Regions from separate parts of the Micromonospora sp. Utrum1 genome, predicted to be linked through region 3. Evidence: riboswitches for the same ligand, from Rfam matches in the RefSeq annotation. Region 3 holds a riboswitch; each other region holds the start of a gene.

Region 1 (7,811 bases), 1.5 Mb from region 3:
GGTCTCCTGGTGGCCGGACGCCATCTTCTGGCGCAGCACCGACGGCGGCGCCACCTGGACCCGGATCTGGGACTTCGCCGGCTATCCGAATCGCGCGAAGAAGTACACGATGGACATCTCCGCGGTGCCCTGGCTGACCTTCGGCACCAACCCGTCCCCGCCGGAGGAGAGCCCGAAACTGGGCTGGATGAACGAGTCGCTGGAGATCGACCCGTTCGACAGCAACCGGATGATGTACGGCACCGGCGCCACCGTCTACGGCACCACCGACCTGACGAAGTGGGACACCGGCGGCCAGGTCACCATCCGGCCGATGGTCAAGGGGCTGGAGGAGACGGCGGTGCTCGACCTGGTCAGCCCGCCCTCGGGCGCGCCGCTGGTCAGCGCGCTCGGTGACATCGGCGGCTTCCGCCACACCGACCTGGCCGCGGTGCCGCCGACGATGTTCACCCAGCCGATCTTCACGAGCACCACCAGCCTCGACTACGCCGAGACCAAGCCGGCGGTGCTGGTGCGGACCGGCAACTTCACCGACGCGGACCGCCCCAACGACAGCCACGTCGCGTTCTCCACCGACGGCGGGGCGAACTGGTTCCAGGGCACCGAGCCGTCCGGGATCAACAGCGGCGGCACGGTGGCCGCGTCCGCCGACGGCAGCCAGTTCGTCTGGGCGCCGGGCGACCCGGGTCAGCCGGTGGTCCGCTCGGTCGGCTTCGGCACCTCGTGGACCGCCGCGACCGGCATCCCGGCCAACGCGGTCGTCGAGTCCGACCGGGTCGACCCGAACCGGTTCTACGGCGTCAGCGGCGGGCGGTTCTACCTCAGCACCAACGGCGGCGCCGGCTTCACCGCCACCGCGGCGACCGGGCTGCCCAGCACCGGGGTCAAGTTCAAGGCCGTGCCCGGCCGGGAGGGCGACCTGTGGCTGGCCGGCGAGGGCGGGCTGTGGCACTCGACCGACTCCGGCGCGAGCTTCACGAAGCTCGCCGGCGTCACCTCGGCCGTCAACGTGGGCTTCGGCAGGGCCGCCCCCGGGCAGACGTACCCCGCGCTGTTCACCGTGGGCACCATCGACGGCACGCACGGCGTGTACCGCTCGGACAACGCCGGCGCGGCCTGGCTGCGGATCAACGACGACCAGCACCAGTACGGCAACGCGGGCGAGGCGCTCACCGGGGACCCGCGGGTCTACGGCCGGGTCTACCTCGGCACCAACGGCCGGGGCGTCCTGGTCGCGGACCGGCTCGGCGGCACGCCCGGCCCGACGCCCACCTCGGCGAGCCCGACGCCCACGTCCCCGAGCCCGACGCCGACGTCCCCGAGCCCGTCGCCCACCTCGCCCAGCCCGTCGCCGACCGGCGGCGGCTGCGCGGCCACCTACGCGGTGACGAACTCGTGGCCGGGCGGCTTCCAGGGCGAGGTGACGGTGCGCAACTCCGGCACCGCCCCGATCGCCGGGTGGACCGTCGCCTGGACCTTCCCGGACGGCCAGAAGATCACCCAGCTCTGGAACGGGTCGTACACGCAGACCGGGTCGGCCGTGACGGTCCGGGACGCCGGCTGGAACGGCAACCTCGGCGTCGGTGGGGTCACCACCGTGGGCTTCACCGGCACCTACCCGGGCGCCAACCGCGCGCCGACGCTCTCCTGCACCGCCCGCTGACGACTCCGCACACACCACGGTGGCCGTCCCCGACGTCGGGGACGGCCACCGTGGTGTCCGGCTCAGCCGTCCAGGCCGGCGGGGGAGTTGGGGCGGTCGACGTCGACGAACTCGATCTCGTCGACGTCCCGCTCCCGGCTGCCGGCGGCCCGCGCGGCGGTGCCGGCGGCCCAGCCGATCGCCGCGCCAGCCAGCGCCGCGGCGATCAGCAGCGTCCAGGGCAGCGCCGGCCGGCGGCCGGCTAGCGCGTCGAAGGCGAGGCTGGCCCGGCGGCGGGCCTCCTCGGCGGCGGACCCGACCAGGTCGGTCGCGTCGTCGGCGAGGCCGGAGGAGTTGCGGCGGGCCGAGCGGGCGGCGTCCCGCACGCTGTCACCGGCGGAGCCGACGGTGGAGAGCAGGTGCTGCCACGCCTGGTCGGCGACCCGCTCGGGCTTGCTGCGGCGGTCCAGCAGAGTGGATCCGAACATCGTGTTACCTCCTCGGGGGGCCGAAGTCCGGCGGCCGGTTCGGACTTCGGGTCATCCGGCGCGTGACGGTTCGCTCACCGGGGCCAGTGCCCCGGCCGGACCCGGCGCAAACACCCCGGACCGCGCGGGTCGCGGCCGAGCAGGGCGCTCACCGGACGAACCACCCGAACGCGCCGGGGCGGGTGCCACCCGGGCATGCGCCGGCCCGCTACCCTGGGTCGGCGGATCGGGCGGGCTCGTGACCGGTCGACCGACCGGTTGGGACCCGCGCCGCGGGGAAAAAGGGAGACCGAAGGTCCGGATTGGGATGCCCAGGTGTGCCCAGTCCGCGAATTGCTCATCCCGAGGGGTGGCGACCGAGGCCGTCGGAGGAATACTCTCGGTCGCGGCCCGCGTACTGATGAGGCGCCCAGATGGGCGAGTGGAGGTGCTCGCGTGAGCCTGTCGATCGTGAAGTCGGTGCTGTCGGGTGGTGTGGTCCAGATCGCCCCGCGTGGGGAGATCGACGTCGACACCGCGTACGAGGTGCGGGAAGCGATTGCCGAGGTGCTCGCCAAGGGCCGCCCCTCCCGGATCGAGCTCAACATGCGGCTCGTCACCTTCATCGACTCGGTCGGCATCAGCGCCATGGTCGCCGGCTTCCAGACCTGCGAGGTCAGCGGCGTCAAGCTGGTGGTCACCGAGCCGAGCCGGTTCGTGCACCGCCAGCTCTGGGTGACCGGCCTGCTCGGCCTCTTCGGCGCGCCCGAGCCCTGGTTCGCCGACAGCACCCCCGAGGTGCTCCCGGGCGCCTGAGTGGCCCGCCGCTGTTGATCGACTCCAGCTCGCCGCCCTGACGGCGCCGGGGTCGCGCGTGCTCCGCCGGCTTGCCGGTCCGGTGCGGCGCGCCCGGCACGCGGCCAGGGACTTCCGACCCGTTGCCAGCCCGGCTCCGGTACGGGACGATCGTGCGGACCCACGACGGCGAGGGGGTACCGCTTGCTCAGCAGCGACAGCTTCAGCTACACCGTGCAGGCCCGGTGCACCCGGGCGGACGCGGTGGCCCTGCTCGGCGACCTGAGCCGGCAGGGCGAGCTGCATCCGCTGATCGTCCGGGTCCGGCAACTGCCGCCCCGGCCGGGCGCGCTGGCCAGTTACGCGATCACCGACCGGCTCGCGCTCGGCCCGCTGCACTTCCCGGTCACCTACCAGGCCGACGTGCTGATCGCCAACGAGGACGAGGTGGTCACCGTGGCCCGGCAGCAGCCGGCCACCACGGTGCGCAACCACACCCGGCTGCGCGACGAGCCCGACGGAGTGGTGCGGATCGACGTGGAGATCACCCTCTCCGCCCCGGCGCCGCTGTTCGGCTACGCCTTCCGGCAGGCCCGGGCGGCCCACCTCGGGCTGGCCAGCCGACTCGGCGCCACCCTGGAGGGGTCGGCGGCCTGACTCAGCCGGCGCGTCCGGCGGGCACCGGTCGCCGGGCCGCCGGTCGGGCCGGCCGCAGCCGCCCCCACGGCTTGTACGTGGACAGCACCGTGACGACGAGCAGCAGCGTGCTGGAGACGGTCGGCGCGACCACCAGGTCGACGCGCAGGTGGGCGTCGGCCGCCCCGGCCAGCTCACCGAGGTGCCGGACCCGCGGGGTGAGCAGGAGCAGCACGAGCGTGAGCACCACCGTGGTGACGGCGAACTTCACCAGCACCCAGCGCCAGCGCAGCAGCCCCCACGGGGTGAGCAGCGCACTGGCCAGCCCGACCAGCCAGACCACCACGCTCAGCGGGGCGAACAGCCAGGTGACCAGGAGCGCGGCCGCCGGATAGACCACCTCGGGGTCGGCCCCGCGCAGCCCGGCCACGCCGAGGCTGAGCAGCACCAGGTCGGCGCCGAGCCAGCCCAGCGCGGTGACCAGGTGCAGGGTGAGCAGGGCCTTGCGTCCGGCGGGGGAGAGTCGTCTACTCATGCCCCCGATGCTCGGCCGCCGCGGGCGCTGCGTCGTGGGCCGCACGGCGACACCCGGCGTACGTCGTGGGGCGTAGGCCGGGTGTCGCCGGGGCGGAGCGGTCAGTACACCGACAGGTGCACGTGGTTGGTGTGGTCGCTGGACGGGTCGCCGTTGCCGCCGCTGTACGCCTTCCAGCCGCTGCTGGGCAGCCAGATCTGCTTGTACCAGATCACGTAGAGCACGGCGAGCGCGTCGGCGTTGCGGATGAAGTAGGCGGCCAGGTTGTTGCCGTACGTCTTGTCGCCACCGGTGGCCACGCCGCCGAAGCCGTCCTTCTGCGCGGCGAAGTCGCAGGCCCGCCCCTTCGGGTGCTCGCCCGAGCCGCTGGGCCGGTGGCAGGAGACGTACCGGGTGAAGCCGGCCGCCTTGGCCTGCTGGAGGGCGTGCAGCGTACGCGGGGTGATGCAGCCGTCGGCCGGCGTCGGGTCGTTGACGCTGCACGACTCCGGCGGCCAGGAGCCGTCGGCGTTGCGCGGGGCCGGCTTGGCGTTCGCCGACGAGGTGCCCTGGACGCTGCCGCCGCCGCTGCTCGACGCCCGCTTGTTCGCCACCTCCAGGGCGTGCTCGGCCTGCTGCTTGCGCTTGGCCATCACCGCGACCTGCTTGCGCTGCTCCTGGATCTCGCCGGTGAGCGCGTCCTGGGTGCGGGTGGCCTCGTCCCGGGTCTCGATCAGGTCGCGCAGCGCCCGGTCCTCGTGCGCCGCCACCTGCTCCAGCGCCGCGGCGCGGTCCATGAAGCCCTGCGGGCTGCTGCTGTCGAGCAGCGCCGCGGCCGTGCCCATCCGCCCGGCCCGGTACGCCACCCCGGCGATCTCGCCGACCTTGGCGTCCCGGACGGTCAACTCGGCGTTGACCGTCTTGAGCTGGGCGGTGAGCTGCTGCTGCCGGGTGACCGAGCGGTTCAGCGCGGTCCGCGCCTCCAGCCAGCCCTTGCTGGCCGCGTCGAGTTGGGCGCGCAGCGCCGGCGTGCCGCCCTCGTCGTCGCCGGGTGCGGCGGCGAGCAGACCGGTCGGGGGAGCCGCCGAGGCGGGGGAGACCGGCGCGGTCACGACGCCGAGGGCGAGCGTCGCGACGAGCAGGGCCGCCAACCGGGCGACCGTCCGTCGTACAGGTGCCACTGGGGGCATTCACGTGTCCTTCCGTCAACCGCCGACCGGGTTAGCTGACGGGTTCGGGACGGAAGATCCCTACCGCTGACGCGGATGCACCCCACGAACGTGGTTCCCCGGCTCGCCCTGCGGGCGATTAGGCGACGGCCACCGCAGGCGCCGGTGGGCGCCGCCCGGCGGAGGCCGCGACCGAGCCTACCGGCGCTGGCCCGGGACGGCTCCGCTGGTGGGAGCAGGTGTCCCGGTCAAAACCGGCATAAGCGCACAATAGCCACTTGGATTTAAGATTGTCCTAATTACCACTCGACCGCGCCGCAGGCCCCGGGCGACGCTCCGGGTTCGATCTGCAACGTGGCGTGGTCGATCGAGAAGTCCTCGCGCAGCGCGGCCCGGGCGGCGGCCAGCACCTCGCCGACCTCGGCGCCCGGGGCCATGGTGAGGTGCGCCGAGGCCACCTCCATGCCCGAGGTGAGCGTCCAGACGTGCAGGTCGTGCACCTCGGCGACGCCGGGCACCGCGGCCAGCCGGTCGTGCACCGCGGTCACCTGGAGGTGTTCCGGGGCGGCCTGCACCAGGATGCGGACCGCGGCCCGGCCGAGCCGCCAGGTGCGGGGCAGGATGAACAGCCCGATCGCCACGGCGACCAGCGGGTCGGCCCACCACCAGTCGGTGACCGCGATGACCACGGCGGCGCCGATCACCCCGAGCGAGCCGAGCAGGTCGCCCAGCACCTCCAGGTACGCCCCGCGCAGGTTGATGCTCTCCTCCGCGCCGGGGCGCAGCAGCGCGAACGCGGCGATGTTGGCGAGCAGGCCGAGCACCGCCACGGCGAGCATCGGCCCGGCGAGCACCTCCGGCGGCTCGCCGAACCGGCGTACCGCCTCGACCAGGACGTAGACGGCCACGGCGCCGAGCAGCACCGCGTTGGCCAGCGCGGCCAGCACCTCGAGGCGGTAGAGCCCGAAGGTGCGCTGCGGGTCGGTGTCGGCGTGCCGGGTGGCGGTGATCGCGGCGAGGGCCATGCCGATGCCGAGGACGTCGGTGAACATGTGGCCGGCGTCGGAGAGCAGGGCCAGCGAGCCGGTGGCGAACGCGGCCACCGCCTCGACCACCATCAGGACGGTGAGCAGCGCGAAGGCGCCCCAGAGTCGACCCCGGTGGCGGTGCGCGGCGTTGACCACCGCGCCGCTGTGGTCATGACCTGCGCCCACGCCCACACCCTCTCGTCCGTCGCACCGGCCGGGCTCAATCTATGCTCACATCGCTATATGTGCAAGTGAACGCCGGGGCGGGAACCGTCGTCAGACGACCGGGTCGAGCGTGGTCAGGCGCTGGGTGGCCCGGGAGAGCGCCACGTAGAGGGTGCGGACGCCCGACCCCGGATCGGCACGGATCTCGCTCGGTGCGACCAGCACCACCCCGTCGTACTCCATGCCCTTGGCCTGAAGGCTGGTCACCACCTGGAGCCGGCCACCGAGATCGCCCAGCCAGCCGGCCACCTCGTCGCGGCGTGGCACCGGCGTGATCACCCCCACCGTGCCCTCGACCTCGGCCAGCAGCGTGCGGGCCGCCGCCGCGGTGGCGGCCGGCAGTTCGACGGCGGGCACGGTCAGCTCGACCGGCGCCACGCCGGTGGAGCGGACCGCGGTGGGCAGCGCGAGCTCCGGGTGGACGCGGTGGATCTCCGCGGCCGCCACCGCGAAGATCTCCGCCGAGTTGCGGTAGTTCGTGGTCAGCTCGTAGCGGTACCGGCGGCGCCGGCCCAGCGCCTGGTCCCGGGCCCGGGCGAGCTCCTGCGGGTCGCCGGTCCAGGCCGTCTGCGCCGGGTCGCCCACCACCGTCCAGGAGGCCAACCGGCCGCGCCGGCCGATCATCCGCCACTGCATCGGCGAGACGTCCTGCGACTCGTCGACCACCACGTGGGCGTAGTCCCGGTAGTCCTCCGGGCGCTCCCGGGCCGCCGCCCGGGCGGCCCGCTGCCGGTCGGCGAGCGTGCTCAGCTCGCGGACGCCGCCGGCCAGCTGGAACGGGTCCCGCTTCGGCTTCGCCCGCTGCACCGGCCGGCCGAGCAGCGCGTCCAGCTCGTCCACCAGCGCCACGTCGGCGATCGTCAGCCCCTCGGCGTCCAGGCTCCGGTACGCGCCCGTCAGCAGCCGGATCTCCGCGCCGGAGAGGACGCCGCCGGCGTACCGGCGCAGCCGCTCCGGACGGGCCAGCCAGGCCAGCACGTGACGCGGGTGCAGCCGGGGCCACCAGGCCTTGAGGAAGTCGCGGAACTCCGGCCGCTCGATGATCTCGTCCTCGAACGCGGGCTGCTCCGGCAGCCGGCCGATCCGCAGCGCGCGGGCCTGCGCCCAGAGCGCGGCGAGGACCGCGTCGAAGGCGGCCCGGCGCACCTCGTTGCGGCGCGCGCCGCGGGACAGCGTCCGATCCCGGATCGCGTCCAGCTCGGCGCGCTCCAGCCGGAGCAGCTCGCCCCGGTAGAGCAGGCGCAGCTCGGCGGGGGAGTCGGGCACCGCGTCCCGGACCGCGCGCTCCAGCACCCGGCGCATCCGCAGCGACCCCTTGACCGCCGCCACCTCGGG
Region 2 (7,811 bases), 3.2 Mb from region 3:
GGAATCGCCATGCCCGCCACCTCACCCTCGCGCGTGTAGGCGATCCGCCACCACTCCCGCTTGCCCGGCGCCGCGAGATAGAAGTCCATCTCTTCGCGCGCGGTCGCGTCCACGCCCTTGGCGGCCAGGTTCGCACGGGTCTGGGCGTCCAGGCTGCCCTCGGCGATTCTCCTGAACACCGCAAGGAACTCCTCGTCGGAGGCCTCGGTGAACCGCAGCCTGCCGGCCACGGGGGGCATCCCGTCGGCGGGTGCCCACTCGAACTGCAGCCGCTCCACCTCCCGGGTGAGGCCCGCCGCATGCGCCGCCGCCCGCCGCCACGCCACGGCCGCCGACGTGGCCGGATCGTCGCGCCAGCCACTGGTGACCTTGATCCTGTACTGCACCGGCTCCGGGAACCCGGCCAGCGCGGCCCTGATTAGCTCGGCGGCGACGGCGGCACGGTCGCCCACGGCAGGATCCACGTCGAGGCAGTCGAGCGCGACCGGATGCGGGCTGCCCTTCGGCCCCCACCACAATGCCCGTCCCACGACCTCGCCGTCGTGCTCGGCGATCCATGTCCATTCCGGCCGGTACATGTCCTCGGCCAGTTCGGCCAGGTAACGGTCGGCGGGGATCCACCCAACGGGCTCGGTCACGATCCACGCGGTCACGCGGTCGAGGTCTGCGGGGGCGGTAGCGCGGTAGGAGATCACGTGCAGAGGCTACGTCGCGAAGCTCAGCACCATGATTCGCGCGGGCCGAGAGGGCTCCTCTCGCCCCACAGGTTGACGACCTCCTGCCGTCGACCACGAGTTGACGCCTCCCGTGCGGAACTGCCGCCCCGACCCAGGGCCGGGGCGGCAGTCCGGTCCCGCCCACCTACTCGCGCCGGGGACCCCTTCTGAGCAGCGCGAGCGAGACCATGATCACGACGAGGCCGAGGCCTTCCAGGAGGGTCGGCGCCTGCAGGAGCAGGTCCTCCGTCGCGTACCCGTCCGGCGTGGCAGCCCGGGTCGGATCCGCCCGGTCGACGCGTACCGCAAGTACGTCCCCGACGTGGAACTCACTCTCGTCGAGTTCGCTGGAGAACCGCTCCCGGTGCCGCACGCCGTCGAACGTGTAGTCCACGGTCAACCTCGTGGCGGCGAACGAACGGCTGATCTTGAACCGTTCGACGTGGACCACCCGGCCGGTCGTCTCGGCGCCGACGCGTACCCGCTCGTCGATCGCCGCGGTCAGCCGAGCGTCGAGCAGCATCCCGCCGCCGATCAGAAGGGTGCCCAGGACAACCGCCAGGACCAACCTCAGCTCCCGTCGGCCGAACGGGCTCGCCATTCCCGGCCCTCCCCGCGTCTCGGTTCGCATCCGTCAGTCGGTGGGTGGGACGAGTGCGTTGTAGAACGTCCCGACGCCGAGCGCAAGAGGGCCAAGAAGCCGGTGGCCGGCCCCTCGGACAAGGCCAAGGGCAAGGGCAAGAAGGCCGGTAAGAAGCGTGGCTAGTGGCCCGTGGATGGCCCATCGGGCGCAGGTGGCCCGTGGAACATCGAAGGCCCCGACCGGGACTGACGTCCTGACCAGGGCCTTTCGCGTGGAGCGGGTGACGGGAATCGAACCCGCACTGTCAGCTTGGGAAGCTGATGTTCTGCCATTGAACTACACCCGCAGGCGGCACCACTGTACCTGAGGTCACCGCCTCCCTGCACCCAGGTACCCCCGGAGACGGATCACGCGCCGCAACCCAGCCCGAAACGATCTAGCAACGGCCGGGGCGTCGACGAGCAGCAGAAAGTTTCACCACGGCAACATATGGTCGTTCTCAAATCCTTCGATGGGATGTAACGTCTCCCACACGTTTCCGACCCGGCGTGACACACCCCCTGGCACGCCGTTCGAAAGAGGTGGGCCCATGGGACTCCGTCCCAACCTGCTGACCCGGCGTACCGCCGGCGTCGCGTCGACGACCCTCGCGCTGCTGCTCAGCACCGCTGCGGTAGGCGTCGTCCCCGCAGCATCGGCCTTCTCGGCCGCCCCGTCCGGCTCCTGCGTCGAGCCGGCCGACGTCCACTCCGACGCCCGCGTGAAGAAGGGTGGACACGCCAAGCTGGACCCGAACGAGCTGACCGCCAAGCAGGTCCGCGAGCGCGACGCCGACCTGGCCGCGGCGCTGCGTGAGCGGGCCAACTTCCGCACCGGCGCCGGGGCCACCACGCTGGCGACGGTGACCATCCCCGTCGTCGTCCACGTCATCCAGCGGGACAGCACCCGGGCCGGCGGCAACATCCCGGACTCGATGGTCACCCAGCAGATCGACGTGCTGAACAAGGCGTACAGCGGTGCCACCGGTGGCGCCCCGACCGCCTTCAGCTTCCAGCTCACCAAGGTGCACCACGTCACCAACGCCGCCTGGTACCCGATCGTCCAGGGTTCCTCCGCCGAGCGCTCGATGAAGACCTCGCTGCGCGAGGGCGGCAAGAACACGCTCAACATCTACCTGGGCGAGCTGAGCGACGACCTGCTCGGCTGGGCCACCTTCCCGCAGCGCAAGCTGAACAGCATGGACGGCGTGGTCGCGCTGAGCGAGTCGCTGCCGGGCGGCACCGCGACCAACTACAACCAGGGCGACACCGGCACCCACGAGATCGGCCACTGGCTGAACCTCTACCACACCTTCCAGGGTGGCTGCTCCGGCTCGGGTGACAGCGTCTCCGACACCCCGGCCGAGGGCTCGCCGGCCTTCGAGTGCCCGACCGGTCGGGACACCTGCACCACGGCGGGCCTGGACCCGATCACCAACTTCATGGACTACACCTACGACTCGTGCATGTACCAGTTCACCCCTGGTCAGGCGAGCCGCATGCTGACCGCGTGGAACGCCTACCGCGCGGCCTGACCGTCGCGCACCACAAGCTGGTGCCGGTCCCGTCCTCGGACGGGGCCGGCACCAGCTTTCTGAGTAGGGCTCAGGCCGCGGGGCGGCGGGTGTCGAAGCCGTGCCGGCCACGCCGACCTTCCGAGGCCAGGGGGTCGCACCGGACCGGGGTGGTCGCCCGCGGGTCGAGCCAGACCCGCACCTCCGGCCGGCCGCCGCCGGGGCGAACCACCTGGTCGCGCCGCGTCAGCATCGCCACGTCGACGGTGAACTCGAACAGCCGCCAGTCGCCCTGGGGCGCGGCCCGGCCGATCCGGGCCAGCCGCGCCACGGTCGCCGGGTCGGTCACCGGGTGGGCCCGGCCGGCCAGGTAGGCCTCGTCGTCGCTCTCCTCCGGCGGGAAGGAGTGCAGCGCGTAGCGGCCGTCGCGTTCGAGGTCGCGACGCTTGGGCGAGTCGATGACGAAGCACCACAGCCCGTCGTCGGTGATGACCGGGGAGACCGGGTGCACTCGCGGGCCGCCGTCGGCGCGGACCGTGGCGAGGTAGCCGAAACCCGGCCCGTACTGCTGCAACAGGAGGCGGATCTCGTCGGCGAGTCGGGGCTCGTCGGCGGCGAATTCGGACCAGGAAGCCATGCGGACATTCTATCGAACAGGTGTACGAAGATGTAGTCCGACACGCAGGTCACCCGTACCGGTCGCTATGGTGTTCCGATGCTGCTCTCCGACCGCGACCTGGTCTCCGAGATCAAGGCGGGCACGCTCGCGCTGGAGCCCTTCGAGCCCACGCTGGTGCAACCGTCCAGCATCGACGTACGTCTGGACCGGCTGTTCCGGGTCTTCAACAACCATCTCTACACGCACATCGACCCGGCCGTGCAGCAGGACGACCTCACCTCGATGGTGGAGGTGCCCGAGGGCCAGCCGTTCGTGCTGCACCCCGGCGAGTTCGTGCTCGCCTCCACGCTCGAGGTGATCTCGCTGGGCGACCAGCTCGCCGGGCGCCTGGAGGGCAAGTCCAGCCTGGGCCGGCTCGGCCTGCTCACCCACTCCACGGCCGGCTTCATCGACCCGGGTTTCTCGGGTCACGTCACGCTGGAGCTGTCCAACGTGGCGAACCTGCCGATCACCCTCTGGCCGGGCATGAAGATCGGTCAGCTCTGCATCTTCCGGCTCTCCTCGCCGGCCGAGCACCCGTACGGCTCGGCGGTCTACGGGTCGCGCTACCAGGGGCAGCGCGGGCCGACCCCGAGCCGGTCCTGGCAGAACTGGCGCACCTGGCCGACTCGCTGACGGAGCCGGACGCCGTGACGGCGCAGGGGCCCCCGCGACGCGGGAGCCCCTGCGGACCGGTCAGCCCGGGCGGCCGTAGCTGTTGATCTGGCCGTCGTCGACGCGCTTCATCGTGATCGGCTTGCCGGACTGGGAGGCGTGCACCACCCAGCCGTCACCGACGTACATGCCGACGTGGTGCAGGTCGCTGTAGTAGAAGACGAGGTCACCTGCGCGCAGCTCGCTCCGGCTCACCCGCCTGGTCACGTCGTGCTGCTGCCGGGCGTTGTGCGGCAGCGAGACGCCGGCCTTGGCCCAGGCCGCCATGGTGAGCCCGGAGCAGTCGTAGTGGTCGGGGCCGGCGGCGCCCCAGACATAGATCTTGCCGATCTGGGCGCAGGCGAACTTGACCGCGACGCCGGCCGGACCACCGGGGTAGCCGGCGGGACAGGGCGCGGGGCGCAGCGGACCGCCGCCGCCGTTGCCGTAGACCTTGAGACGGAGCTTCTGGAGCTTGACGATCTCGGCGTCGATCTGCTTCTTCTTCGCCGCGAGCTGGGCCTCGGTACGGGCCAGGTCGCTGATCATCTCGTCCAGCGGCCGCTTCTTGGCGGCCAACTGGTCGCGCAGCTCGGCGACGGTCCGCACCTGCTCCTGCTGGCGGTTCGCGTAGCGGTCGAGCAGTGCGAGGCCGTCCACCAGCTCACTCGGCGACCGGCTGCCCAGCAGGGCGTTGACGGTGGAGAGGTTGTTGTCGCCCTTGTAGGCGTCGGCGGCGAGCCCGCCCACCTGACCGAGGGCGGCGTCCACCCGGGCCTGGAGCGGGGCGATCTGCTTGCCGAGCGCGGCGGCCTGCTTGCGCTTGACGGCGAGCTGCTCGCGGGTGGCGTTGACCTGTTCGATGATCGGTTCGAGCTTGTTCCAGTCCTGGTCGATCTGGCGCTCGATCTCGGTGACCGACGGTTCGGCATGGGCCGCCGTGGCGCCGCCGGTCAGGACGACGGCGGTGCCGGCCAGGGCGGCGAGGGCGGTGGTGAAGCGGGACCAGCGGGAACGCGGCACAGCCGTCGACCGGTCGACCGACCGGCTTGACGGTGGCCGCGGGGCATGGTGTGCCACCGGGCTTCCGTACTCCTTCTTCGTGCCCGCCTACCGAGTTAGCTGACGGGTTCGGGCGGGAAGGGAGCCGCCCTACCGCAGTGGCTGCGGATTCACCCCAGTTACCTGGGTCCCCGGCTCGCCCGAAGGCGACTCGGCGGTGTCGGACCGTCACCACCCGGGTTGGTCGGTGAAACAGTCGGCCGACGATTGACCAGAGTAGAGATGGCCGTTACCGATCCGCAACCCGAGACGCCGTGACACTCCGTATGTCGCCCCGATCGTGGATGAAGGTTTTCTTCACACAAGATTACCCGCTGGAAAGGTATTGACCCGGAGGGTGCGTGGGGCGAGGGTGAGGACGCAGTGACCCCCATCCCTGTCTGGAGGTTCGATGCACCTCTCACCCCCGCCGTCGGGCAGACGGATGCTGCTGGCAGCCGCCGTCGCGGCGGCCACGGCCCTGGTGGCGACCGGCCCGGTGGCCGCCGAACCGCTCACCGCCCAACCGACCACCGACCGCCAGGAGCAGTACGCCGCCGCCGCGGCGGAGTACGGCGTGCCGCAGAGCGTCCTGCTCGGCGTGTCGTACCTGGAGTCGCGCTGGGACACCCACCCGGGCCAGCCGAGCACCAGCGGCGGCTACGGCCCGATGCACCTCACCGACGCCCAGCAGGTCCTCGCGACCCCGGCCAGCGGCCACGTGGACGAGAACGAGGACCCGCGGGGCGACGACTCGCGCCCGCTCACCCTCGACCCGGCCATCGCGGCCGCACCGGCGGAGGACGTGCTGCCGCAGGCGTCCCTGCAGACGCTCGACGCCGCCGCGGCGCTCACCGGCCTCACCGAGGAGACGTTGCGGACCGACGCGGCCGCGAACATCCGGGGCGGGGCGGCACTGCTTGCCTCGTACCAGAAGGAGCTGGGTGCGCCGGTCGGCGCCGGCAGCGACCCGGCGGCCTGGTACGGCGCGGTGGCCCGCTACTCCGGCGCGGACACCGAGGACGCGGCGGCGGCCTTCGCCGACGAGGTCTACGACCAGCTCGGCCTCGGCGCGGCCCGGACCACCGACGACGGCCAGCGGGTGACCCTCGCCGCCACCGCGGTGACGCCGGACCAGTCCGGGCTGCACAAGCTGGGGCTGCGCCGCGCCGAGCGGCCGGACGGCCTGGAGTGCCCGGTCCGCCTCGCCTGCGAGTGGATCCCCGCACCGTACGCGGAGTACTACATCCCTAAGACCCAAACCTGGGACTACGGCAACCACGACATCGGCAACCGGCCGGCACAGCAGAAGCTCGAGTACATCATCATCCACGACACCGAGGGCTACTTCGGCCCCAGTGTGGGCCAGGTCCAGGATGTGACCTACCTGGGCTGGCACTACACGCTGCGTTCGGTGGACGGATACGTGGCCCAGCACATCAAGGCCAAGGACGTCGGTTGGCAGGCCGGCAACTGGTACGTCAACACGAAGTCCATCGGCATTGAGCACGAGGGCTTCGCCGGGCGCGGCACCTGGTACACCGAGGCGATGTACCGGGCCTCGGCCAAGCTGGTGCGCCACCTGGCTCTGCGCTTCCAGATCCCGCTGGACCGGCAGCACATCCTCGGTCACGACAACGTTCCGGGCATCACCGCCGGGAACGTCGCCGGCATGCACTGGGACCCGGGTCCGTACTGGGACTGGTCGCACTACTTCAACCTGCTGAAGGCGCCCTTCCAGGGCACCGGCACGCCGCACACCGGTCTGGTTACCATCGACCCGGACTTCGCGTCGAACCAGCCCGCCTTCTACGGCTGCAACCAGCAGCCCCCGTTGCCACCTGGTCCGGTACCCCCGACGGCCGAGCCCTGCCCGTTGCGCGGCTCCTCCTCGGTCATCCTGCGCACCGCCCCGAGCGCGACCGCCCCGCTGGTCAACGACCTGGGCCTGCGGCCGAACGGCACGCCGAACACCATGTACATCAAGGATCACGGCGCCCGTGCCTCGGCCGGCCAGACCTATGCCCTCGCGGGCGTCCAGGGCGACTGGACCGCTATCTGGTACCTCGGTCAGAAGGCCTGGTTCTACAACCCGGCCTCGGCGCCCACGGCCAAGTGGTCGGCGGGCTTCGTGGTGACGCCCAAGCCGGGCAAGGCCACCATCCCGGTGTACGGGCGGGCCTACCCCGAGAAGGCCGCCTACCCGGCCACCATCCCGTACCAGACCATCTCGCCGTTGCAGTACACCTTCCCGGCGGGCCAGCGGTACGCGGTCGGCGACGTCCTCCCGGGCGAGTACTACCAGGCGGTCTCGTTCGACGGTTCGGCACCGGGTGACCGGACCGTCGTCCGCGGCGAGAACCGGTACGTGCAGATCCAGTTCGGCCATCGGGTGATGTTCGTGAACCTGGACGACGTGCAGATCCTGCCGGCCGCGCAGACGTCCTGAGCACCCCACTGTCGGCGATCGAGCAAGGGTTCCCGGTTCTACCGGGAACCCTTGCCGCCGTTCTACGGCAAAAGGCTTCCCCTCGTCACCGTACGTCGCAGGTTCTTTACAGAGATGATTGAGAACGGTAGATTCCCATCTGTCGATAGATCACGGGG
Region 3 (7,811 bases):
GTCCATGTAGCCCACGTGCAGCCCGGCGACCCGCACGCCCCGGTCGGCGAGCTGCGCTCGCAGCGCGTTGGTCATCGCCCACTCCGCCGACTTGGCCGCGCTGTACGCGCCGACGCCGGGGAAGGCGATCCAGGAGAGCACGGAGAGGACGTTCAGCACGGTGCCGCCGCCGTTGGCGGCGATCCGCGGGGCGAACGCCCGGACCATCTCCAGGGTGCCGAAGTAGTGGGTCTCCATCTCCAGCCGGACCAGCGCCGGGTCGGCGTCGAGCAGGTCCGCTCCGGTGCCCGAGCCGGCGTTGTTGACCAGCAGGGTCACGTCGCCGGCCAGCTCGGCGGCGGCGGCCACCGACGCGGGGTCGGTGATGTCCAGCCGCACCGGGGTGACGCCCGGCAGGTCGACGGTGTCCGGGTTGCGCGCGCCGGCGTAGACGGTGGCGCCCCGGGCCAGCAGCTCGGCGGCCAGGTGCCGGCCGAAGCCCCGGTTGGCCCCGGTGACCAGGGCGGTGCGTCCAGCGATCTTCATGTGTTGCTCCTGAGGGTGTGGAAGGGAGGTCACGCTTTCCGCAGGCCCGGGCCGGGCAGCACGGCCACCTCGTCGGGCGGGACGTCGTGCCCGGCGTCGCAGCGCAGTCGCACGTGCACGGCCGCCCCGCAGTCGCGGTGGGTCACCGTGACCGACGGGCCGGTGTCGTCGACGGCGTACGCGTCGCCCCACTGGCGCAGGGCGGCGAGCACCGGCAGCAGGTCCCGCCCCTTGGCGGTGAGCAGGTACTCGTCCCGGGTGCGCTGACCGGGCTCGCGGTAGGGCCGCCGCTCCAGCAGCCCGTCGGCGACCAGCTGCTTGAGGCGGGCGGCGGCCACCGGCTCGCTGACCCCGGCCCGGCGGGCGAAGTCGTCGAAGCGGCGGGTGCCGAAGGACGCCTCGCGCAGCAGGAGCAGCGCGGTCCGGTTGCCCACCACGTCGAGCGCCCGGGCAATCGAGCAGTTCGCGGTGGACCAGGCGTCGCGTTGCGCGAGGAAGTCCGTCATGCGGATGACGCTACCCCTCTGACTTAGGGAAACAAAAGTCAGCTATCTCACGCGGGGGCGCGCCGGCGAGCGGGAATAGCCCGTCTCAGACCTGGCCGGCGTAGAAGCCGTGCCGGGCCAGCGGCTCGACGATCACCCGCTCCTCCCACGACAGGTGCGACAGCAGGGTGTCGGTGAGGACGTCCACGGCCTTCTGCACCTCGGTGAAGTCGCCCGGGTTGCGGATCAGGTCGACCAGGGCCCGGTCCACGCCCTCCACCACGTCGTGGATCACCACGTGCTCCGCTTCCAGCCGGTCGAGCACGGGGCCGAGCCCCGGGTCCGCGCGCCGCAGGTGCGGGAAGATCGAGTTGTCCTCCAGCCCGTGGTGCTGGGTCACCGCCGTGCAGTACGCGGCGCAGTACGCCCCCAGCGTCCAGTTGTTCTGCCGCATGGTGAGCTGGTTGAGCACGGCCCGGGCGGCGCCGGCGGAGACCACCCCGCGTCGGACCTGTTCGAGCAGGTCACGAACCTGGGCCAGCTCCTGCCGCAGATGGTCGTGCACGTCGACGAGGTGCGCGCCGACGGCCTGGGCGTGCGGGGTGTAGACGTGGCCGTCCGGTGCCGGCGGGGCGGCCGGGCGGGTGGACTCGTCCCAGAGCCGGTGGTCGGTCAGCCGTACCCCGGGGTCGGGGGTGGGGGTGACCGCGAGCGCGGTGGCGCCGCCGGCCTCGACCGCCTCGCGCTGCTCCTCGGCGGCACCGGCCCGGGCGCCGGGCTCGGCGCGTTCGGCGCCGACCAGCTCCCGCACCGCGGGCGCGACCTCCTGGGCGAAGAGCTGGATCGTGGTCGGGTCGTCGGCGCCCAGGACGAACGTGGAGACGCCGTGGTCGAGGGCCAGCCCGGCCAGCTCCTCCACCCACTGCTCGGGGGGCCCGGCCAGGAAGCCGCTGGAGGAGCGGACGAACCGACCGTTGATGTTCAGCAGCCGGCGTACCGACCGGGGGTCCCGCCCCGCCGCCTCGGCGCTCTCGTCGATCACCGCGTTCATCGCCGGCAGCTCGGCCGGCCCGTTCGGCAGGTACGCCAGCGACGGCAGCCAGCCGTCCGCCGCGCGCCCCACCAGCCGCAGCATCCGGGGCTTGTACGCGCCGACCCAGATCTCCACCGGGTGCGCCGGGGCCGGCCCGCGCTTCGCCCCGACCACCCGGTAGTGCTCGCCCTCGACGCGGACCATCCCGCGCCGCTCGGTGTCCCACACCTCGCGGATCACTCGGATCGCCTCGTCGAGGGCGTCCACCGCCTGCCCGGCGCTGAGCCGTCGCCCGCCGACCGCCTCGATCGCCTCCCAGAACGCGCCGGCGCCGAGGCCCAGCTCCACCCGGCCACCGGTGAGCAGGTCCAGGCTGGCGACGCTCCGGGCCAGCACCACCGGTTGGCGCAGGGGCAGGTTCAGCACGTTGCCGGCCAGCCGGATGCGACTGGTCGCCGCGGCCAGGTAGGACATCAGCGTCCAGGTGTCCAGGAAACCCGGCTGGTAGGGGTGGTCCTGAAAGGTGACCAGGTCCAGGTTGACCTGCTCGCAGAGCTTGGCCAGGGCCACCACCTGTTCGAACCGGCCGGCGGTGGGTGTGACGAAGCCGCCGAAGGCCAGCTCGTGTCCGTAGTCGGTCATGCCGTCCCGCCGCCTCCTGCCGATCTTGCGCGAACCCTGCCCACGGTAGTCCGGCCCGGCGCCGGCCCGCCGGGCGGTTCCGGAACCGGCAAGGATTGTTCACAGTCGATGCCCACGGGCATAGGGTGCCGGTGAACGGCCTCAGCGTTCCTCCGGGAAGGAGCGACCCGTGATCCGTCACCACCGCCGCCACTGTCCCCTCGGTCTTGCCCTCCTGCTCGTCGCCGTCACCGCCCTGGCCGTGCCCGCGCCGGCCACCGCGGCCGGCCTGCCCTACCAGGACCCGACGCTGCCCGTCGCCACCCGCGTCGCCGACCTGCTCGCCCGGATGACCCTGGACGAGAAGCTCGGCCAGATGACGCAGGCCGAGCGGGGCTCGGTCACCGCGAGCGACCTCACCACCTACCGGCTCGGCTCGGTCCTCTCCGGCGGCGGCTCCGCGCCCACGCCGAACACCGCCGCGTCCTGGGCCGACATGTACGACGGCTTCCAGCGCGCGGCTCTCGCCACCCCGCTCGGCATCCCGATGATCTACGGCGTCGACGCCGTGCACGGGCACAACAACGTGTACGGCGCGACGATCTTCCCGCACAACATCGGCCTCGGCGCGACCCGCGACCCGGCGCTGGTGCAGCAGATCGGCCAGGCCGTCGCCGAGGAGATCACCGGCACCGGGGTGGACTGGAACTTCGCGCCCTGCCTCTGCGTCGCCCGCAACGACCGGTGGGGCCGCACCTACGAATCGTTCGGCGAGACTCCGGACCTGCCGTCGAACCTGTCCACTCTGATCACCGGCCTGCAGGGCAGCACCCTCGGCGGACCCACCTCGGTGCTCGCCACCGCCAAGCACTACATCGGCGACGGCGGCACCACCGGCGGCGACGACCAGGGAAACACCCAGCTCAGCGAGGCCGAACTGCGGGCCGTCCACCTGCCCCCGTTCCAGGCGGCCGTGCAGCGCGGGGTCGGCTCGGTGATGATCTCCTACAGCAGCTGGAACGGCGTGAAGCTGCACGGCCACCAGTACCTGATCACCACGGTCCTCAAGGGAGAGCTGGGCTTCTCTGGGTTCGTCGTCTCCGACTGGAACGGCATCGACCAGATCGACGGCGCCGCCGGCTTCACCGCGGCCGAGGTCAGCACGGCGATCAACGCCGGCATCGACATGGTGATGGTCCCCACGGCGTGGAAGACCTTCCTCAGCACGCTGCGCGCCGAGGTGCAGAACGGCCACGTGCCGATGAGCCGGATCGACGACGCCAACCGGCGCATCCTCACCAAGAAGTTCGAGCTGGGCCTCTTCGAGCGGCCGTACACCGACCGGAGCTGGACCCCGACGGTGGGCAACGCCGCGCACCGGGCCCTGGCCCGGCAGGCCGTCCGCCAGTCACAGGTGCTGCTGAAGAACAACGCCGGCGTCCTGCCGTTGGCCCGGGACAACAACAAGATCTTCGTGGCCGGCAAGAGCGCCGACAACATCGGCAACGCGAGCGGCGGCTGGACGATCTCTTGGCAGGGCTCGTCGGGCGCGATCACCCCCGGCACCACGATCCTGCAGGGCATCCGGGCCGCGGTGGGTCCGACCACGACGGTCACCTACAACCAGCGCGGCACCGGCATCGACGGCACCTACCGGGCCGCGATCGCCGTGGTCGGCGAGACACCGTACGCCGAGGGCCAGGGCGACCGCACCGGCAGCATGAGCCTGGACCGGGACGACCTGCGGACCATCGCGACGCTGCGGAACGCGGGCGTGCCGGTGATCGTGGTGCTGGTCTCCGGCCGGCCGATGGACATCTCGGCCGAGCTGCCCCGATGGGACGCGCTGCTGGCCGCCTGGCTCCCCGGCACCGAGGGCGGCGGCGTGGCCGACGTCCTCTTCGGGGGGTACGCGCCGACCGGAAAACTGCCCATGACCTGGATGAACTCGGTCAGTCAGCAGCCCATCAACGCCGGCGACGGGCAGGTCCCGCTCTTCCCGCAGGGCTACGGCCTGACCTACTGAGCCGCGACTCATAAGGCACTTTCGGACGGTGCGCAACTCGGACGGAGGGGCCTTCGCTCGGGCGGGTGAAGAACTTCACAAGAGGTGGGCGATGGGCGGAAACCCTTCCTAACGTCGTATCCGTTCGCGATCGCGGACACCACGGGCCGGTAACGCCTAATCCCGCCGCCGGCCCGGCGGTACCTGGACCTCGGGCGGGAGCGGGGGACCCACACGTTCCTCGGTGCACGACACCTCGGGGTGAAGCCGCCTCCGGCGGCCGGGCTCCTCGGCCCGAACCCGACAGCTCACCTCGTCGGCGTGGAGGAAACCCACATGGCAACTGAATACGTCGCCCGTCATCGACGGACCGCTCAACGGCGCACCGCCGTCGGCGCACTCGTCGTCGGCGCCGCCACCGGCGCGGCCGCCCTGCTCGGCCCGGCCGCTCCGGCCAGCGCCGCCGGCGTGAACTGGGACGCCGTCGCACAGTGCGAGTCCGGCGGCAACTGGCACATCAACACCGGCAACGGCTACTACGGCGGGCTCCAGTTCTCCCGCAGCACCTGGAACGGCTACGGCGGCCAGAAGTACGCCAGCCGGGCCGACCTGGCCAGCCGCAGCGAGCAGATCGCCATCGCCGAGAAGGTCCTCGACGGGCAGGGCATCGGCGCCTGGCCGGTCTGCGGCAAGAAGGGCGGCTCCACCAAGAAGTACGCCAGCAAGGACTCGGGCTCGACGAGGTCCACGAAGAAGGCCACCACGGAGCGGTCGTCGCGCGGCGACCGGCCGGCCACCCGCAGCGAGCGGCGCAGCGCGCCCAGCACCGGCGGCGCCGGCAGCTACCTGGTCCAGCCCGGGGACACCCTCTCCGAGATCGCCGACGCGAAGAACGTCGCCGGCGGTTGGCACGCTCTCTACGAGCGCAACAAGGGCGTGGTCGGCGGCGACCCCGGCCTGATCTTCCCGGGCCAGCGGCTGCGCCTGCGCTGAGACCCCACCGCACCACGAACGCCCGGCCGGGGTTCCCGGCCGGGCGTTCGGTTGCGTCGGGGCCGGTTGCTATCGTCACGATGCTCGGAAAGACGTGAAGAAAGCGCGGATATGACCAACGACCCGTTCTCCGCGGCCGCGAGCCTCGACGAGCTGCTGACCAGGACGCAACAGGCGCTGTCCGCGATGCGGTCCCGGGCCGCCGAGCACACCGACGGCGCGCCGGCCGAGCTGCTCCGGGCCGAGGGCGCCGCGGCCGGCGGCCGGGTCCGTGCCGTCGCCGTCCAGGGTGGCCGGCTGGAGTCCGTCACCGTCGACCCGGGGTTGGCCGGCGAGCCCGTGGAGACCCTCTGCGGGCATGTGGTGGCGGCCGTGAACGCCGCCCTCACCGAGCTGGACGCCCGGGTCAGCGCCTCGGCCCGGGCCGACGTGGACGCCCTCGCCGCGCGGCTCGGCGGCCTGCCGGAGCAGTCCGCCCGGGACATGGAGCGGTTCAGCCGGGCGATGGAGGGCGTCGCGGCCCGGATCCGCCGCGACGGCGCCGGTTCCCGCCCGGCCTGACGCCGCGCGGATCCGCAGTTCCCGGACCCGCTCCCAGCTACGGCGGAGACGACGAAGCGGCCGGCCGTCGGGAGGACGACGGCCGGCCGCTCCGGTGTGGTCAGCTCAGCGTGACCGCGGTGTCGTCGACGACGAAGGAGGTCTGCAGGGAGCTGTCCTCCACGCCGGTGAACGAGATGGTGGCGGTGGTGCCGGCCAGCGACGAGATGTCGAAGGACCGCTGCACGTAGCCGGTGGCCTTGTTGAGGTTGGAGTAGGTGGCCAGGGTGGTGCTGCCCGCCTTCACGGTCAGCTTGTCGTAGGCGGTGGTCGTGGTCGACTCCGCGCTGTCGATGTGCAGCCAGAAGCTCAACGTCGCCCGGCAGCCGGCCGGGATGGACACCGACTGGCTGAGGGTGTCGGTGTGCGTCGTGCCGTAGCCGTCGAGCCACGCCTTGTACGAGCCGCCGTGGGCCGCCTGGGCGGTGTCGTTCGTGATGACGCCCGCGCTGGCGGTCCAGCTCACGTTGCCGGACTCGAAGCCGGGGTTGGCCAGCTTCTGGCCGGTGCAGCTGCCCGACGGCGGGGTGGTCGTGGCGGTCGGCGTCGGGGTGCTGCCCGTGCAGGTCGCCTCACCGGTCTGCGCCGGCACGCTGATCGCGTTCCAGGCGGCCTTGACCGCGTTGAACTCGGTGCAGCTGGTCGGGTAGAGGTTCTTCGCCGCCTGCAGCGTCCAGACGCGGTACTTCAGGTACGAGGAGGACGAGGTCTTCAGCAGCATCGCGTTGTACATGATCTTCATGGCCTTCTGGATGCCCAGGCCGGTCACGCTGCTGCCGTTGCAGGTGGAGCTGGCGGGCTGGCCGTTGGTCGGGCTGCTGCCGTTGGCCAGCAGGTAGAACCAGTGGTTGCCCGGGCCCGCCGCGGCGTGCACCTCGGTGCTCGGGATGCTGCTGGAGTAGCAGTTCGGGTCGCCCAGCGCCGACGGGTTGTACATGTTGCGGATCGGGCCGCTGCCCACCAGGTTGACCTTCTCGCCGACCAGGAAGTCGGGAGCGTCGTAGCTGGACGGCTCGTTGGCGAACCACTCGGTGGCCGCGCCGAAGGTGTCGGCCACGAACTCCTGGGTGCCGGCGCCGGAGATGCCGCCCGGGGTGTGGTCGTCGATGCCGTGGCCGATCTCGTGGGCCACCACGTCGAGCGAGCCGATCCACTGGCCCGAGGTGTTCTTGCCGATCTGGACCTGGGTGCCGTCGTAGTAGGCGTTCTGGTCGTTCAGGCCCACCCGGATCGGCCAGTAGCCGCCGTTGCCGTCGGCGCCGTTGCGGCCCAGCCACTGGGCGAGCATCTTGTGCTCGGTCTGCGCGGCGAACAGCGCGTCGACGCAGCCGGTCTCCTTGTTGGTGGCGGTGCCGTTGCCCCAGACGTCGTCGGAGCCGCTGAACGTCGTGTTGGTCGCGGCGTCCTGGCAGCTCAGGTTGGTGACGGTCGGGTCCTTCATGGAGTACGTGCCGCCCGACTGCGTGGTGTTCAGGGTCAGCGGGCTGGGGCCGTTCCAGGCGCCGGTGCCGGTGCCGTGCACGACGTGCTCCTGCGTCCGCAGCACCTT

The links. Region 3 has a riboswitch for cyclic di-AMP ahead of AC0OLQ_RS21190 (transglycosylase family protein). Riboswitches for the same ligand answer to the same signal wherever they lie in the genome.
Region 1: another riboswitch for cyclic di-AMP. It lies ahead of AC0OLQ_RS28340 (coiled-coil domain-containing protein); the one in region 3 lies ahead of AC0OLQ_RS21190 (transglycosylase family protein).
Region 2: another riboswitch for cyclic di-AMP. It lies ahead of AC0OLQ_RS01505 (C40 family peptidase); the one in region 3 lies ahead of AC0OLQ_RS21190 (transglycosylase family protein).

Annotation. Positions count from the first base shown of each region.
Region 1 is NZ_CM170071.1:6,045,038-6,052,848, reverse strand. It holds gene AC0OLQ_RS28365 (cellulose binding domain-containing protein) at 1-1,663, shown strand, start outside; gene AC0OLQ_RS28360 (hypothetical protein) at 1,726-2,130, opposite strand; gene AC0OLQ_RS28355 (STAS domain-containing protein) at 2,566-2,925, shown strand; gene AC0OLQ_RS28350 (SRPBCC family protein) at 3,109-3,561, shown strand; gene AC0OLQ_RS28345 (hypothetical protein) at 3,563-4,075, opposite strand; gene AC0OLQ_RS28340 (coiled-coil domain-containing protein) at 4,177-5,244, opposite strand; cyclic di-AMP (ydaO/yuaA leader) riboswitch at 5,250-5,379, opposite strand; gene AC0OLQ_RS28335 (cation diffusion facilitator family transporter) at 5,523-6,437, opposite strand; gene AC0OLQ_RS28330 (HelD family protein) at 6,528-7,811, opposite strand, start outside.
Region 2 is NZ_CM170071.1:316,236-324,046, reverse strand. It holds gene AC0OLQ_RS01535 (GNAT family N-acetyltransferase) at 1-695, opposite strand, end outside; gene AC0OLQ_RS01530 (DUF3592 domain-containing protein) at 862-1,317, opposite strand; tRNA gene AC0OLQ_RS01525 (tRNA-Gly) at 1,572-1,645, opposite strand; gene AC0OLQ_RS01520 (zinc metalloprotease) at 1,889-2,872, shown strand; gene AC0OLQ_RS01515 (pyridoxamine 5'-phosphate oxidase family protein) at 2,943-3,488, opposite strand; gene dcd (dCTP deaminase) at 3,567-4,145, shown strand; gene AC0OLQ_RS01505 (C40 family peptidase) at 4,206-5,186, opposite strand; cyclic di-AMP (ydaO/yuaA leader) riboswitch at 5,255-5,392, opposite strand; gene AC0OLQ_RS01500 (N-acetylmuramoyl-L-alanine amidase) at 5,617-7,653, shown strand.
Region 3 is NZ_CM170071.1:4,505,897-4,513,707, reverse strand. It holds gene AC0OLQ_RS21210 (SDR family oxidoreductase) at 1-525, opposite strand, end outside; gene AC0OLQ_RS21205 (winged helix-turn-helix transcriptional regulator) at 555-1,031, opposite strand; gene AC0OLQ_RS21200 (LLM class flavin-dependent oxidoreductase) at 1,117-2,685, opposite strand; gene AC0OLQ_RS21195 (glycoside hydrolase family 3 protein) at 2,855-4,690, shown strand; cyclic di-AMP (ydaO/yuaA leader) riboswitch at 4,834-5,006, shown strand; gene AC0OLQ_RS21190 (transglycosylase family protein) at 5,006-5,662, shown strand; gene AC0OLQ_RS21185 (YbaB/EbfC family nucleoid-associated protein) at 5,774-6,223, shown strand; gene AC0OLQ_RS21180 (M4 family metallopeptidase) at 6,324-7,811, opposite strand, start outside.